DNA from 3 places in the Streptomyces sp. NPDC042002 genome. Region 2 is predicted to be linked to each of the others. Evidence: riboswitches for the same ligand, from Rfam matches in the RefSeq annotation. Region 2 holds a riboswitch; each other region holds the start of a gene.
What was found. Region 2 has a riboswitch for S-adenosylmethionine ahead of thrC (threonine synthase). Riboswitches for the same ligand answer to the same signal wherever they lie in the genome.
Positions count from the first base shown of each region.

Region 1: linked by a shared signal. The riboswitch ahead of ACZ6KY_RS00645 (aminotransferase class V-fold PLP-dependent enzyme) and the one ahead of thrC (threonine synthase) in region 2 are both predicted to bind S-adenosylmethionine.
Region 3: linked by a shared signal. The riboswitch ahead of ACZ6KY_RS12705 (hypothetical protein) and the one ahead of thrC (threonine synthase) in region 2 are both predicted to bind S-adenosylmethionine.

Region 1 is NZ_JBVJCT010000001.1:153,792-157,058, forward strand. Features, by position in the region: gene qcrB (cytochrome bc1 complex cytochrome b subunit) at 1-347, shown strand, start outside; gene trpD (anthranilate phosphoribosyltransferase) at 525-1,589, shown strand; SAM riboswitch class IV at 1,684-1,800, shown strand; gene ACZ6KY_RS00645 (aminotransferase class V-fold PLP-dependent enzyme) at 1,988-3,267, shown strand, end outside.
Region 2 is NZ_JBVJCT010000016.1:181,318-184,584, forward strand. Features, by position in the region: gene ACZ6KY_RS24100 (alpha,alpha-trehalose-phosphate synthase (UDP-forming)) at 1-271, opposite strand, end outside; gene ACZ6KY_RS24105 (glucosyl-3-phosphoglycerate synthase) at 349-1,293, opposite strand; SAM riboswitch class I at 1,499-1,655, shown strand; gene thrC (threonine synthase) at 1,671-2,969, shown strand; gene ACZ6KY_RS24115 (MoaD/ThiS family protein) at 2,966-3,241, shown strand.
Region 3 is NZ_JBVJCT010000006.1:255,908-259,174, forward strand. Features, by position in the region: gene ACZ6KY_RS12695 (hypothetical protein) at 34-243, opposite strand; gene ACZ6KY_RS12700 (DUF3293 domain-containing protein) at 281-838, opposite strand; SAM riboswitch class IV at 1,089-1,199, shown strand; gene ACZ6KY_RS12705 (hypothetical protein) at 1,257-2,141, shown strand; gene ACZ6KY_RS12710 (helix-turn-helix domain-containing protein) at 2,411-3,267, shown strand, end outside.

The DNA.
Region 1 (3,267 bases), on a different contig from region 2:
CCTTCATCGCCACCAAGCGGGTCTGCCTCGGCCTCCAGCGCCGGGACCGGGACAAGGTGCTGCACGGCCGCGAGTCGGGCATCATCAAGCGCCTGCCGCACGGTGAGTTCATCGAGGTCCACGAGCCGCTCAGCCAGGACGCGCTGCACACGCTCACCGCGCACGACCAGTACAAGCCGGCCGAGATCGGCCCGACGGTCGACGAGAACGGTGTCGAGCGCAAGGTCTCGGGCGCGAAGAAGCTGCGCGCCAAGATGAGCCAGGGCTTCTACGGGGAGGACAACCAGATCCCCAAGCCCACCGTCGAGGAGTACAAGGAGATCACGAGCGGCCACGGCCACCACTGATCCCCTGATCCCCGGCTGTTCGCCATGGCAGGAGCCCCGTCCACGCAACGGACGGGGCTCTTTGCCGTCTCCCGGGCTGGATAGGGTGGACTCACCCCGTGGTGCGGGGTGATCCACCCCGCGTCACCTACGACCGCGTCACCGACCACCGCGTGACCTACGAACCCAGGAGCGACCATGAGCGCTGTGAACCCCGCTGGAGGCGACACCGCGGCGGGCCGTTCCTGGCCGGCGGTACTGAACGGCCTGCTCGAGGGCCGCGACCAGAGCGCGGACGACACGGCCTGGGCGATGGACCGCATCATGCGCGGCGAGGCGACCGACGCGCAGATCGCCGGGTTCGTGGTGGCCCTGCGGGCCAAGGGCGAGACCGTCCAGGAGATCACCGGACTCGTCCGGGCGATGTACGAGCACGCCAATGTGATCGAGGTGCCCGGACACACCGTCGACATCGTCGGAACGGGCGGCGACGGCGCGAAGACCGTCAACATCTCCACGATGTCCTCGATCGTGGTGGCCGGCACCGGCGCCAAGGTCGTCAAGCACGGCAACCGGGCCGCGTCCTCGGCGTCCGGCTCGTCGGACGTCCTGGAGAAGCTCGGCGTCAATCTCCAGCTCACGGTGAAGCGGGTCGCCGAGGTCGCCGAGGAAGCCGGGATCACCTTCTGCTTCGCGGTGAAGTTCCACCCGGCGCTGCGTCATGTGGCGGCGGCGCGCGGCCAGTTGGGCATCCGGACGACCTTCAACGTGCTCGGCCCGCTGACGAACCCGGCGCGGGTGAAGGCCCAGGCGGTCGGGGTCGCCGACCCCCGTATGGCGCCGATCGTGGCGGGCGTGTTCGCCGAGCGCGGCAACTCCTCGCTGGTCTTCCGCGGCGACGACGGACTCGACGAACTGACCACCACCGCGGGCTCCCACGTCTGGGTGGTCCGCGACGGCGTGGTCACCGAGGAGTGCTTCGACCCGCGTGACGTCGGGCTCGACATCGTCCCGGTGGAGGCCCTGCGCGGCGCCGACGCCTCGTACAACGCGGAGGTCGCCCGGCGTGTGCTGGACGGCGAGCGGGGGCCCGTACGGGACGCGGTCCTGCTGAACTCGGCGGCGGCCCTGGTGGCCCTGTCGCCGACCGGCGCGCCGCTCGCGGACCAGCTCCGCGCCGGAATGGAGAAGGCGGCCGAGGCGATCGACTCCGGCGCCGCCAGGCGCACCCTGGACCGCTGGGTGGCCGCCAGCAACGCCTGATCCACCGGTGACACGGAGGAAACGGAGCAAGGCGCGGTCCACGATCCGGACCGCGTCTTGCGCTGGGAAGATCCTCTGGCAAGATGCTGTACCAGGTCATGAGTGACAGCCATCAGGCCCCGGCCGGCTGTCCGGCAACCCTCCGTCCGTGGCGGGGTGCCCCGGGTGAAGACCAGGTCGTAGGCAGCGAGGCCTACGGCAAGCGCGGACCCCTCCCGCCCTCCGGGCGGACGCAACCAGGGGTCCTGGTCGTTCGAGGGAGCCTTCTGTGAGCAAGCGAATGCGATAGGGCGTAGAGCCCCGCCCCCGCACACCCTTTTCACCTTTCCCGCGCTGAGCGCTGCCTCCCGGCGGCCGGCTCGCGCGGTGATCCCGCCTGCCTCTCACAGGAGCTCGCCATGTCTGTCTCCACCGTTGCCGCCGACCAGTCTGTTTGTGCCCCTCTGGCCGTTCTGGGCCGGGATGTCACCGTCCCGCTCGTCACCGGCGGCGAGGTCACCTACGCGGCCCTCGACTACGCCGCCAGCGCGCCCGCCCTCCAGCGGGTGTGGGACGACGTGGCCGCGTACGCCCCGTACTACGGCAGCGTCCACCGGGGCGCCGGCTACCTCTCGCAGCTGTCCACCGACCTCTTCGAGAACGCCCGCAGGACCGTCGAGGAGTTCCTCGACTGCCGCGCCGACGACCAGGTGGTCTTCACCCGCTCCACCACCGACTCGCTCAACCTGCTCGCCGCCGCGCTCCCGGCCGACTGCCAGGTCTTCGTCTTCGAGACCGAGCACCACGCCTCGCTGCTGCCCTGGCGCGACGCCCGGGTGACCTACCTGAACGCACCGCGCACCCCGGGCGAGGCCGTCGACACCCTGGAGCGCGCCCTCGCCGCCCGCACTGTGTCCATTGAAGGGGGCTACGGGCCGGCCCTGGTCTGCGTCACCGGCGCCTCGAACGTCACCGGGGAGCTGTGGCCGGTGCGTGAACTGGCCGCAGCCGCGCACGCCCACGGCGCCCGCATCGTCCTCGACGCCGCGCAGCTCGCCCCGCACCACCCGGTGTCGGTCCAGGACCTCGACGTCGACTGGGTCGCCTTCTCCGGGCACAAGCTGTACGCGCCCTTCGGCTCCGGTGTCCTCGCGGGCCGCTCCGACTGGCTGCTCGCCGCCGAGCCCTACCTCGCGGGCGGCGGCGCCAGCCGCAAGGTCACCCGGCGTACGGACGGCGGCGTGGACGTGGAGTGGCACGACAGCGCCGCCCGGCACGAGGCCGGCTCGCCGAACGTCATCGGCGCCTACTCGATCGCGTCGGCCTGCAAGGCGCTCACCGACGAGGGCTTCGACAAGCTCGTCGCCCGTGAGCAGCACCTGATCCGTACCGTCCGCGCGGGCCTCGCCGAGGTCCCCGAGGTCCGGGTCCTGTCCCTCTTCGGTGACGACGCCCCGCGGGTCGGCGTCATCTCCTTCGTCGTCGAGGGCTGGAACAGCTCGCACTTCGCGGCCGCGCTCTCCGCCGAGTACGGCATCGGCGTCCGCGACGGCCTCTTCTGCGCCCACCCGCTGGTCCGCACGCTGCTCGGCAGCGACCCCGGGACCCAGGGGGAGTGCGGCGCCCCCGAGGCGGCCCCCGGGGAGAAGTCCCTCAACGCCATCCGCGTCAGCTTCGGGGCCGGTACCCCCGACGAGCA
Region 2 (3,267 bases):
CGTTGTACGCGTCGGCGTGCACCTCGGCGTCGATCGCCAGCATCCGTACGCCGTCCTCGCCGACTCCGCGCGCGACGGCCTCCCGGTCGCCGTCGCCGAGGGCGGAGCACACCCACAGGGCGCCCGCGTCCGGCCCGATCGCCGAGAGTCCCGAGACGAGGCCGCCACCGCCGCGCCGGGCGTGCAGCGAACCGTCCTCCCGTACCTCGTAGGTGATCGGGCCGCGGTTGGACGCGACCAGAATCCGGTGGGCACCGTGCGTTGAAGCCATGCCTCGAAACCTAGCCCCGTCTCGAAACGCTCAAACGTTCACTTCGGCCGTATGCGGTCGCGGCCGGCCGGTCCTGCCTACGCGGCCTTGCGCCGCTGGTACTCGGAGATTTCGGTCATCGGGGGCCTTTCCTCCGTGTCGACCGAGTACGTGCGCGGCTGGAAACCGTCCCGGCCGCGCACGAACTGGGTGAGGGCGGGGCGGATCAGATGGCCGCGCGCCAGCCGGAGCTGGGCGGTGCGGTAGATCGCGGCGGCCATCCGGCCGAGCGCCTGGCCGTCCTGGTGGCGGTGTTTGCGCACCCCGACGTCGACCTGGGCGAGGGCGTCCAGGCCCACCAGGTGCAGGGCGTCGACGAGCATGCCCAGTTCGACGCCGTAGCCGACGGGGAACGGGAGCTGTTCGAGCAGCGAGCGGCGGGCCGCGTACTCACCGCCGAGCGGCTGGACGAAGCCCGCGAGCTGCGGCCAGTGCATGTTCAGCAGGGGGCGGGCCATCAGCTCGGTGACCCGGCCGCCCTGGCCGGTGGCGCCGCCCAGCGGACGGTCGTACATGGCCTTGACCAGGTCGACGCCGGGATCGGTGAGCAGCGGGCCCACGATCCCGGAGACGAAGTCGGACGAGAACTCCTTGAGGTCCGCGTCGATGAAACAGACGATGTCCCCGCTCGTCACGAGCAGCGACCTCCACAGCACCTCGCCCTTGCCGGGCACGGCGGGGATCCGGGGGAGGATGTCGTCGCGGTGCACGACACGCGCGCCCGCGGCGGCGGCGACCGCGGAGGTGCGGTCCGTGGAGCCCGAGTCGACGACGACGATCTCGTCGACGAGGGGCACCTGCTGCATGAGGTCGTGGCGGATGATCGCGACGATCTCGCCGACCGTCTCCTCCTCGTTGAGCGCGGGCAGTACGACACTGACCGTCGACCCGGTGACGCGTTTGGCGGCCATGAGCCGGTGGAGGGGGCGGTCGGTCACGGACCAGGAGCGTGTGCTCAGCCAGCTTTCGACTTCTTTCAGCACGGTCTGCGGCTCCTCACTGTCTGATCACACGCTCTCATCGGCGTGCCCGCTGCGGCCAGCGGCAGATCGATTGCCGTCGTCTCGCGGTTCGGACGACTATCTCAACTGTCCTGGCCTTCGGTTACAGTCTTGAACAACGCGGATGACCATCGCATGTCCTGGATCGTCGGCATGTATCGCGTTCAACAGTTCAACAATCAAATACCGCTCATCCAGAGGGGCAGAGGGATACGGCCCGATGAAGCCCCGGCAACCCTCCAGCCGGTCTCGTACCGATCGATGTCGATCGCGTCGCGAGGCTCCCGGCTCGGGAAGGTGCCAAATCCGTCTCACGGCGAAGTGCGTCGTGAGGAAGATGAGGAAAGGGCCTCGCCTCCATGGCTGCGCAGACAGATGCAAGTACCACGAACTCCGCCGAAGCGGTGGACCTCGGCCCGGCCGCGGCGCTTTCCTGCCGCGAGTGCGGACACCGCGTCCCGCTCGGCCCGGTCTTCGCCTGCGAGGAGTGTTTCGGCCCGCTGGAGATCGCCTACGACTTCTCGGCCTACGAGACCGAAGAGCTCCGTAAGCGCATCGAAGCGGGACCCGCGAACATCTGGCGCTACGCGCCCCTCCTGCCCGTCCCCGCGGACGTGGCGGACAAGCCGAACATCAACCCGGGCTGGACCAAGCTCGTGCAGGCCGACAACCTGGCCCGCGAGCTGGGTGTCGACGCCGGGAAGCTCTTCGTCAAGGACGACTCCGGCAACCCGACGCACTCCTTCAAGGACCGCGTCGTCGCCCAGGCCATCGAAGCGGCCCGCGCCTTCGGCTTCACCACCCTCTCCTGCTCCTCCACCGGCAACCTCGCCGGCGCCGTGGGCGCCGCGGCGGCCCGCGCCGGCTTCCGCTCCTGCGTGTTCATCCCGCACGACCTGGAGCAGGGCAAGGTCGTCATGGCCGCGGTCTACGGCGGCGAACTCGTCGGCATCCAGGGCAACTACGACGACGTGAACCGTTTCTGCTCCGAGCTGATCGGCGACCCGGCCGGCGAGGGCTGGGGCTTCGTCAACGTCAACCTGCGGCCGTACTACGCCGAGGGCTCCAAGACGCTGGCGTACGAGATCTGCGAGCAGCTCGGCTGGAAGCTGCCGGACCAGCTCGTCGTGCCGATCGCCTCCGGCTCCCAGCTCACGAAGATCGACAAGGGTCTCCAGGAGCTGATCAAGCTCGGGCTCGTCGAGGACAGGCCGTACAAGATCTTCGGCGCCCAGGCCGAGGGCTGCTCCCCGGTGTCCGTCGCCTACAAGGCAGGACACGACGTCGTCCGGCCGCAGAAGCCGGACACCATCGCCAAGTCGCTCGCCATCGGCAACCCCGCGGACGGGCCGTACGTGCTCGACATCGCGCGGCGCACCGGCGGTGCGGTGGAGGACGTGAACGACGAGCAGATCGTCGACGCGATCAAGCTGCTCGCGCGCACCGAGGGCATCTTCGCGGAGACGGCCGGCGGGGTGACCGTCGGCGTCACGCGCAAGCTGATCGAGAGCGGTCTCCTCGACCCGACCCTGACCACGGTCGTGCTGAACACCGGCGACGGCCTCAAGACCCTGGACGCGGTGGCCTCGGACACCGGGCTGACCGCGACCATCCGCCCGAACCTCGACTCCTTCCGAGAGGCTGGCCTCGCATCATGAGCGTCAACGTCCGCATCCCCACCATCCTGCGCACCTACACCGGTGGCGCCGCCGAGGTGACGGCCGAGGGCACGAACCTCGCCGAGGTCATCACCGACCTGGAGAAGAACCACACGGGCATCGCCGCGCGCGTTCTGGACGACCAGGGCAAGCTGCGCCGCTTCGTCAACGTGTACGTCAACGACGACGACGTGCGGTTCGAGCAGGGTCTGGAGACGGCGACCCCGGACGGTGTGGGCGTCTCGATCATTCCGGCCGTCGCCGGAGGCTGACCGTTACCCCGTTTCGTTACCCTCGG
Region 3 (3,267 bases), on a different contig from region 2:
CGCGGTCCCTCGGATGCCACGGGCGTCGCGATGTCAGTCCGTGGCGTCCACGTACGGGCGGGCCAGCCGGCGCAGTGGAGACGTCTTGTCCCACACGTGCCAGCGCGCGCCGCACAGGGGGTCGGTCTCGTAGGTCACCTCCGCCGGGAAGCCGTCGGCCGTGACCCGTTCGGCGGGTGGGCCGGCGAGAGTCCTGCCGCAGTGGGGACAGCGGTCCGGCGTCCGCATGGGATACATGCCCATCGTCATCGCTCCTGTCGTACGCCGGTGTTCGTGCGCGTCAGCGGTCTTCGAGGCGACGGTCCAACGAGGCGTCCCGGCAACCCTTGCCGGTGTCGTCGGTCGAGGGAAGCCATGGCGTCCGGCCGGTGCTGGTGAACGCCGCCCACCCACTCACGGCGGCGGTGTCGCCCTCGCACACCGATACACGCCATGCGTCGGGAGTCCAGGTGAAGATCGCGTCCTGACCGAAGCGCCGCCCCAGTTCGCGTGCCGCGCAGTCACTCATGCCCGCGACGGCGACACTCTCCTCGACGTGCGTGCCGCGCGCGTCGCCTCCTGCCGCCGGCCACCAGGTGAGCCCCTGCCGGGCGAGCTCGCCGAGCAGCAGGCCGTGAGCACGGGCGTTGTACTCGGCGGAGGCGGTACGGCCAAAGGGATTCCAGGCCGTGATCACATGAAGGGCGGTGCCGCCGGCCGGTTCCGGGAAGGGGCCCTCAGCCGTGCCCGGCGAACGCGGCTCGACCCGGACGGTCCTGTCGTGGAAACGGATGTCCACGACAGCGTGACGGTAGAGCTCCCAGTTCTGGGGCGCACCGGGTACGTCGGTCGCGTGCACAAGGGCCTCCTGTGGAACGAAGGACCCCCTTACACGCCGTGCAGGGAGATCGGTGCCTGCCCCCATGGACATGGGGGCACGATGTCGCCCGGAAGGGCACTCACGCGATGTGCGAGTCGGCCGACCGGTGGCTTCCCCGGTCGCACTCGGCCGGGTCGACCGAGCCGCAAGATGTCACGATTCCGGTCCCGGAGCAAGGGGTTTCGGATCATCTTGCCAAGGCCCGTCACGGGTGTCAGTTTCCCCGCTCGGTCAAGAGTTCCAGTGTCAAGTCCCGGCTCGCTGGACGGCATTCCGTCCGTCGCGGATGCTCCGGGGACACGGCCGATCGCCATGCGCGGTGCGTGGGAAACCGCAGATCACCGGGGTGCGGACAGTGTGCTACCGGGGTCCTACGACTCCGGAAGGCTGCCCGAACATGTCCGTTTCCCCCGAGCCCGAGCCTCGCCGCGCGGGTGTGCAGGTCATCGAACTCGCCGCCGCTTGCACGCTGTTCCACACGGCCGAGGCGAACGGCCTCGGTTCGCCGGGGACCGGTGACCTCTTCGATGAACGGCGCGAGGAGCCGGACCCGGGGTCTCCGGAAGTCGAGGAAGGCGCGGAACCCGAGGAGACCACCGAGGACGCGGAGGGGACGGACACGTGCACCTGCGCGCATGGCGGTATGCCTGGCCTCTGCTGGGGCCACGAGGCCGGCAAAAGGCAGTACGCGAAGGTGGAGAACCAGGACGACGAGGGCGACGAGAACGATGACTGCGTCCTGGAGGTTGTCGACGACTTCGCCGAAGGGATGGCGGAGGATTCGATCTACGACCTGAGTGACGTGCTTCCCGGCGGCTTCGACCGGCGCTCGCTCCACGGGCTCATCACCCTCATCGATGTCGCCCAGGCGAGACCGGACAGGGAGAGATGGACCACGGACGGGCCGTGGCAGCTCTGGTGGTTGTCCTGCCACAGCGATGTCGCACGGCCCCTGAGCGCAAGAGACGAAACCGATTCCGATTCCTCCAGTGCCGATTCGGACGAGGAACCGGACGACGGCAGCTACTACGTGTTCCTTCAGAACGAGGACGCCCACACCGTCAAGGTCATCAGGACGCGCGGGTCGGAACAGCACGTGATGTACTCCGCGCCCGCCTGGGGGCCTGGCGGCGAGACCCAGGTCCGTGACACTCCGGAAGCGCTGCGGAGTCTCGTGGATCGGGTGACGGAACAGGTGCGCGAGGCGGGCTTCACGGTTGAGGGCGACTGGACCGTCGACTGGTCGCGTTGCCACGTGCTTCTTGCCAACTGGGACTACTGATGGCCCGGCCCCGGAGGCCCAGCGGGGGACCTTGTTTCCGCCTCCACTGCCAACAGCGCATCCCCCTGCGGCGACGGTGCCTTCCCCACTCGCCCCGATGCTGCTGATCACTTGCGACGGCTGGGACGGGCCTTCCGCACGCATGATCCGCACGCACCGACGGTGCGCACTTGTCCGGGTGAACCTTCGGGGTTCACCGACGTGGTGAGCGTGCGCTTCCTGGCGTTGGCGCTGGTCGGTACCAGGGGCGGGCGGAGGTGAGCGGGCGAGTGAGTGAACCGGTACGGGAGTCGGGCGGAACCGCGGCTGCGGACGGGGGCTCGGACCACGGCACTGAGGCTCCGGGCCCGCCGGAACCGGGGTCGGGCATCATCCGGGTCTTCGGGCGGCAGCTGAAGCGGTTCCGGCTGCGGGCCGCTCTGGAGCGCGCTGAGGTCGGGGCGGGGACCGGGTACTCGGCGTCCACGATCGCGGCGTTCGAGCAAGGGAGGCGGGTGCCGCCTGCTCGCTTCATCGACGTGGCGGACGAACTGCTGGACGCGGGCGGCGTCTTGCGGGAGATGAAGGAGGAGGTCGCGCGGGCGCAGTTCCCGGCGTTCTTCCGCGACGCGGCCCGCTTGGAGGCGGAGGCGGTTGAACTCCACGTGTACGCGAACCAGGCGGTGCCAGGTCTGTTGCAGACGGAGAAGTACGCGCGGGCGGTCTTTCGCATGATGCGGCCCCCGCTGGATGACGCGACCGTCGACGAACGAGTGTCGGGGCGGCTGGCTCGTCAGGGGTTCTTCGCGCGATGTCCCACGCCACTCGCCACCTTCGTCATCGACGAGTCGGTCCTCAAGAGACCGATCGGTGGGCGCCAAGTGCTGCGCGGACAGTTGGAGCAGCTGCGCCTCGTCGGCCACAAGCGAACCGTGGACGTGCAGATCATGCCGCTGGACCGGGAGGAGAATGCGGGTCTGGCCGGCCCCTTCACCTTGATCGAAGCAGGAGATGGACGGAGGATCGCCTACGTTGAGGTGCAGAGCGCGAGCCGGCTGCTCACCGAACGGGCCTCTGTCCGCAGCCTGGAGACCAAGTACAGCAGCCTCAGGGCGCAGGCGCTCACGCCTCATGAGTCGATGGCGTA